2 regions of the Bacillus sp. C28GYM-DRY-1 genome follow, and region 2 is predicted to be linked to the other one. Evidence: a T-box and tRNA genes for the amino acid it is inferred to sense, from the RefSeq annotation. Region 2 holds a T-box; the other holds one or more tRNA genes.
The links. A T-box is a leader RNA that pairs with one kind of tRNA and senses whether it is charged. The one in region 2 lies ahead of tyrS (tyrosine--tRNA ligase), so its partner is inferred to be a tRNA-Tyr.
Positions count from the first base shown of each region.

Region 1: it has a tRNA-Tyr gene. The T-box ahead of tyrS (tyrosine--tRNA ligase) is inferred to sense a tRNA for this amino acid. The anticodon was not compared.

Region 1 covers NZ_JAUMKF010000008.1:144,194-147,597, forward strand. Annotated here, with positions in the region: gene cdaA (diadenylate cyclase CdaA) at 1-39, opposite strand, end outside; gene rsiW (anti-sigma-W factor RsiW) at 207-833, opposite strand; gene sigW (RNA polymerase sigma factor SigW) at 847-1,410, opposite strand; tRNA gene Q3W56_RS10180 (tRNA-Gln) at 1,638-1,709, opposite strand; tRNA gene Q3W56_RS10185 (tRNA-Tyr) at 1,714-1,798, opposite strand; tRNA gene Q3W56_RS10190 (tRNA-Thr) at 1,819-1,891, opposite strand; tRNA gene Q3W56_RS10195 (tRNA-Val) at 1,896-1,971, opposite strand; tRNA gene Q3W56_RS10200 (tRNA-Glu) at 1,975-2,049, opposite strand; gene Q3W56_RS10205 (2-thiouracil desulfurase family protein) at 2,230-2,685, shown strand; gene Q3W56_RS10210 (GNAT family N-acetyltransferase) at 2,698-3,180, shown strand; gene murQ (N-acetylmuramic acid 6-phosphate etherase) at 3,290-3,404, shown strand, end outside.
Region 2 covers NZ_JAUMKF010000015.1:7,222-10,625, forward strand. Annotated here, with positions in the region: gene Q3W56_RS14435 (glycosyltransferase family 8 protein) at 1-170, opposite strand, end outside; gene Q3W56_RS14440 (YwaF family protein) at 281-994, opposite strand; gene Q3W56_RS14445 (MarR family transcriptional regulator) at 1,147-1,662, shown strand; T-box leader at 1,657-1,869, shown strand; gene tyrS (tyrosine--tRNA ligase) at 1,909-3,150, shown strand; gene Q3W56_RS14455 (M28 family metallopeptidase) at 3,304-3,404, shown strand, end outside.

The DNA of each region.
Region 1 (3,404 bases), on a different contig from region 2:
GCCGAGGTACTGCAAAAAAGGGATATCCTCAAAAGCCATTTCCTCGTCCTCCAAGATTTCAGTCATTTCGTATTTCGCATTTTGTGTTTTACGTGTTACGCATATGTACTTTACATAGCGAGCCCATTATACCACATATCGATTTAGCAAGTGAAATGTGCCAGCTCTATCAGCCCGTAAAAAAAGAGCAAAGCGACTGACGCGCTTTACTCTTTTCCTTTTGGATTTAAAGCATTGACTACACTTTTCCCCGCAGACTTCATCTTGTACCATGTCCAATCGAATAATTGATTGATTTCCTCAATCTGACCGGTGACTTGTCCAGCAGAGGCCATATATTTTTCGCCGTTTACGACAGTTACATCCCCGTCTATTTTTCCTTTAATAATCAGCTTGCCGTTTTTGACAGTAACATCACCTTTGACCGTCTCACCTTCTGGCACGGTCACAGTGTGGTTATGGACCACAAGATTCGGCTGCTTGGACACGCTGAAATTTTGGTCATTATGCCAGCTGTTCAAAAAACCTCCGCCCATCAAAATGATGAATACCGCAGCAGATGCGATAACAGGATGGGTTCTGAACCACCTTTTCACAGAAGCTCTTTTCTTCTCCTTAGGCAATTTTGCCATGACATTAGCGGTAAAATCCGCGGGGGCTTCGACATGCGATGTGCTCCGGACGAGCGCTATAGATTTTTCCATCTCATAAAAATGCTTTCTGCATTTCTCGCATGTCTCCAGATGTTCATTTAATATGTGTTCACCTTTTGGAAGGATATCTCCATCAAGATGCATATGCATAAGCTGCACAATTTGTTCAGGACAGCTCATTTCATCACCCCACTTAAAGATCCCTTAATTGTTTTCTGAGAGCCTCTCTGCCTCTGTGAATCCGCGTTTTCACAGTCCCCACAGGAATGTTGAGAATCTCGCTGATTTCAATTAATGAGAGTTCGTCAATATACTTTAATACGATCACTGTTCTGTATTTGTCAGGAAGCTTTAAAATTTTCTGCTGAATCGTGTTTGAGAGTTCCAGCGACACAACTGCATCATCAGGCAAAACTCCATCTGCGGCGATTTGTGAATACATGGTCAAGCCTTCCGTACCAGCCACCTCTGCATCAAGGTAATAATCCGGCTTCTTTTTGCGAATGCGGTCAATCGTCAAATTGGTCGCGATTCGATAAAGCCAAGTTGAAAATTTCCGGTTAATATCAAAACTGTCGATATTAACGTACGCTCTGACGAAAGCCTCCTGTGCAATATCCTCTGCCTCATGCACATTACCAAGCATACGATAGCAAAGCTGATAAATTTTATCCTTGTAGATATCTACGATGTCAGCAAATGCATCTTGGTCGCCTTTTTTGACTTGTTTAATTCTCTTTTTAATCATCATTTCCATATTATCTAACCTCTGCCTTCACCGGTCTGTATGTATACGAGCTTCGTTCCAAAAGGTTTCAAGTTTTTTATAAAATAAGTTTATCAAATTTTTGGCAGGGTGTAGATGGTAATTCGTGAATAAACTACCTTAACATATTTTTAAAATTATTATACAGACTGAACAGTTAGAAGTTGGAATGATTTTAAAAAGAAAAAAAGACACCTTTTGATCAAAGGTGTCTGTGACTGGGCTAGCTGGATTCGAACCAACGCATGACGGAGTCAAAGTCCGTTGCCTTACCGCTTGGCTATAGCCCAATAATGGTGGAGGGGGGCAGATTCGAACTGCCGAACCCTGAGGGAGCGGATTTACAGTCCGCCGCGTTTAGCCACTTCGCTACCCCTCCATATTAATGTTAGAAAAGAGTGCCGGCAAGAGGACTTGAACCCCCAACCTACTGATTACAAGTCAGTTGCTCTACCAATTGAGCTACACCGGCAAGATGGTGGAGGATGACGGGCTCGAACCGCCGACCCTCTGCTTGTAAGGCAGATGCTCTCCCAGCTGAGCTAATCCTCCAAATGGTGACCCGTACGGGATTCGAACCCGTGTTACCGCCGTGAAAGGGCGGTGTCTTAACCGCTTGACCAACGGGCCGTTTGTGTTCTCGTCGAGCTGACAAAAGTTATTATATACAGGTTACACCCCCTTTGTAAAGAGAAAAATTAAATTTTTTATTTTCAAACTTTTTAACTCCTTTTTTAACTGAAAAAGCCTCCCAACATTTATCATTTCTTTTATGATAGAGACAAGCGAATTAAGAGAGGAGAAACCAATATGATACTAGTCAGCTCTTGCCTTGGCGGCATTGAATGCAGATATAACGGCTCTCATGCCGCATCGGAGAAAATCAGAAAACTCATCAATGAAAATGAAGCAGTTGTGGCTTGTCCTGAGCTTCTCGGCGGCTTCTCAACTCCCCGAGAACCTGCAGAAATCATCGGAGGCACCGGCGAGGATGTTCTTAATGGAACCGCTAAAGTCGTGACAGCTTCAGGAGAAGATGTCACAGAATTATATATGGAAGGCGCCACGAACACATTAGCTTACGCAAAAGAAGTCAATGCCTCTACCATCATATTAAAAGAAAACAGTCCGTCGTGCGGAAGCGGTTTTATCTATAACGGTACATTCTCCGGCCAAAAAATTGCCGGCAGCGGAGTGACCGCCGCACTGTTAAAACAAGCGGGCTACCATGTCATTTCGGAAAACCAGCTAGACAACATATTGTAAGGAGGGCATCACATGACTCAAGACATTTCTTTATCCTTCTATAAGCCTGAACATTTGCCGGAGCTCCAATCATTTACACTAAAAAACGATGACAAACGCTTTACCTCACTCCCGAAAGAGGTGCTGGCTCAGGCCCTGAGCATACGGGACCGGTATCCAGTAGTCATTTTAAAAGACGATTTGCCAGTCGGTTTTTTCATTTTATATACATCAAAAGAAACGCTTGCTCCATATTCTAACAATCCATTTGCTTTACTGCTCAGCTCTCTGTCTATACACGCAGTGCATCAGGGAAAAGGTTATGCAAAAAAAGCAATGTTTCAGCTTCCCTCTTTTGTGAGCAGTTATTTCCCATGGTGCGATGAAATTATTTTAGCCGTTAATCAACTGAACACACGTGCAAAGCACCTTTATATGAAAAGCGGGTTTCTTGATAAAGGACGGCGAAGAATCGGACCGATTGGAGAGCACCTGCTCCTTCATTACTTCTTATAGTCTAGGATGAAATAAAATTTTAAAGATTTTAAAACATAGTTGAAATGTCATAACAGGAACGAATATACTGAATATTGAGATATATTATTTTTAAACAGGGGGCCTCCTCATGTCAAAACCATTAAACCTTCACCGCCTTACAACGGAATCACGCAATAGCCAAACAGCTGAAATCCACAAAGCAGACACACTCGGCATCCTCAAAATGATCAACAACGAAGATT
Region 2 (3,404 bases):
TCTTCCAGTCTTTTCTTGTTATCAGGCTTAATTCCGCCATCAATGACGTATAGTTTTACCTTTCTTTCCTGATCCATATTTGTCAATAAAGAAACGAACATCCCACCTAAATGACGAGCATAATTATCATCTGCGCATGACACAATATGCATAACTTCATCTTTCTTCAATGATATTCATCTCCCTTTTTGTTGTACAAATTACATTCCCGATTTCAGAAAATTAAACACCATTCTTCAATATTTTTTTAGACAGAATGTGTTATACAGCAAAAAAGGCGTCATTTTTTGAACATGTGATAAAGCCAATAAAGGATGTAAAAGCTGGCGACCGTTATGGCTTCAGCCGAGGCGATGTACCACGGCCAAGGTCCGAGAACATCTAAAAGAGAAGAGCCGCCCGGTTTTTTCGTCAAATACATATAATTCGCACCAAGCCACCGGTCAAGCAGATAAATGCAGACGCCGTACACATTGACAATGAGAACAGTCCCCCATAAAGAACGCTGTCTGAGTCTGTACGTCCCAATTAACGCCATCAGCAGACAGGACAGAAACACGGACCCGTGCGAAATAAAAAAGAGGATATATCGAATATGCGGAAATGAATACATACCGAGATCAGGAGTGGCAAGCGCCTGAATCGAACTGCCGATGCCGACAAAATATAAAAATACAAACAGCTTCCTGCTTTTGGTCACCAGCATGATGGCCGACAAATACACAGACAGGTCACTAAGCTGGAGAGGCAATGAAATGCGCATTGACCACCTGTCCGTGGCGATCATCCATATTTGATAACCGATTTGCGAACCAAGCAACAGGAACACAAACAAATAACGCAAAAACTGGCTGGCCTTAGGCCGCTTGACCGCCTCGCGGAACAGAAACAACAGAATAGCCAAAAGAGCGATAATTGCTAACGTCACCACATGCTCTGCAGAAAAAAGGTGAAACGGATCATGTTTATAGACGGACTGAACATAATTTTGCAAAATGGCACACCCCCGTTTGCGGCTTTTTGTTTATTGTGGTGTTGTATGGGCCTTTTTTATTCAACCGATATATAGGCTTGAAGTTTATATCAGACTCTGTTACAATTCATTTCATAGCTAATGATTCTGATAATTAAAGGCAGGCATAAATAGTGAAACGTTCCTATCAACATCAACAGCTTCGGAAAGAAGAACACGACACACTTTCTAAGCTTAAACAAATGCCCATCGAGTCACTCAACCTGGAAGCCATATCGATTGCGACGAATCTGTATCGATCTGCGCAAAAGCTCCGTATCAAAATGGAGACTAAGGTTCTTTCTTCCTATGGCCTTTCTTGGACAGCTTTCTCCATCCTTTATGATTTATGGGTATGGGGAGCACTCGAAACGAGAAAAGCTGCTGAGCTGTCAGGCATTTCAACAGCTACAGCAAGCAACGTGATCAAAACGCTCGAAAAAAAGAATTTTTGCCGTAAAAGCATCGACACCAGAGATCGGCGACTCGTTTTTGTCTCCATCACTGATTCCGGCAAACAAGCTATTGAAGAACTCTACCCGGAGTTTCACAAAGGGGAAACTGAGCTTATTGCGGGCATGACGATAGACGAACAAAAAACATTGACAGAGCTGCTTAGAAAGGTAGCTGACAATCTTCATACAACATAAGCTTTGACGGGAATCCAGTAGCGGTTTGTCTCCCTGTTTCAGAGAGCCGGCGGAAGGTGCGAGCCGGCACACAGGCAAACGCGAATTACCTCCCCGAGCTTTCTTTGTGAACCTTAGTAGCAAAGAACGGGAAACCGTTATTCGAATGAGCGGAAGACAATGTCTTCAACCAGGGTGGTACCGCGTGCATAGAGCCACGTCCCTTTTCGGGATGGGCTCTTTTTGTGTTTTTAAAAAGGAGGAAGAATAATGAAAACTTTTGAGCAACTCACAGCAGCACAGCAAAAAGAAGTCGAAAGACAGCTTCAGTTATACATGACAGGCGCCCACGAGGTCATACCGCCGGAGGAATTAAAGGCCAAGCTCGTGAAATCAATTTCTACAGGAATACCATTAAAAATTAAGCTCGGATTAGATCCGTCTGCTCCGGATGTACATTTGGGCCATACGGTTGTGTTAAACAAGCTTCGCCAATTTCAAGAAAACGGCCACATTGTCCAGCTGTTAATTGGGGATTTCACAGGAAAAATCGGTGATCCGACCGGAAAATCAGCAGCCAGAAAGCAGCTGACTGATGAAGAAGTACAGCACAACGCCAAAACATACTTTCAGCAATTCGGAAAAGTGCTGGATCCTGAAAAAGTCGAGCTTCACTACAATTCGAAATGGCTGAAAACATTGAAACTGGAGGATGTCATTGAATTGGCAGGAAAAATAACTGTAGCTCGCCTGATGGAACGCGACGATTTTGAAGAACGCATTGCCATGCAAAAGCCAATCTCGCTTCATGAATTCTTTTACCCGTTGATGCAGGGATATGATTCCGTCGTTCTCGAAAGCGATATTGAATTAGGCGGGACAGATCAGCATTTCAATGTGCTGATGGGCCGGCATTTCCAAGAACGATACAACAAGGAAAAACAGGTCGTCATCCTTATGCCGCTCTTGGAAGGCTTGGACGGCGTTGAGAAAATGTCGAAATCTAAACATAACTACATCGGCATTGATGAACATCCAAACGACATGTATGGGAAAACGATGTCACTGCCTGACAGCCTGATGAAAAAATACATTCATTTGGCAACTGACATAGAGCTTGAAGAGAAAAAACAGCTCGTGAAAGACTTAGAAACCGGCGCCGTTCATCCGAGGGATGCCAAAATGCATGTAGCCAAAACGATCGTCCGTATGTATCACGGAGCGGAAAGAGCTGAAGCTGCTGAACACTCATTTAAAACAGTCTTTCAGGAAAACAGCCTGCCAGAGGATATTCCAGCTGTAAACTGGAAAGGCGAGAAAAAGATAGCGATTATTGATTTGCTCGTCAAGCTAGAGCTTCTCTCTTCGAAAAGCGAGGCACGCCGCATGATTCAAAACGGCGGTGTCCGAATCAACGGAGAAAAAATAACAGATATTCACGCCATTGCAGAGATAAAAGAAAATATGATTATCCAAGTCGGCAAACGCAAGTTTCTAAAACTTAGATAGCCTGATATTCCAAAACGCTTATGACTCTTTATTCATAAGCGTTTTTTTGCAGGTATAAAGCACTGTCTTTTCAAAAACGCTCTCCCTTTTGCAGGAAATTCTTTTAGCATCCCGAAATATTCCCCATCCAGACATTAGGGAGGTTTTTTTCTGATGAAAAAGCTTTTGACTGTAATGACGATGGCCGTTTTAACTGCTGGCACGATTATCATGCCGGCACAGAGTGTCACCCCCGCCGCGCGCGCTGTTCAAAT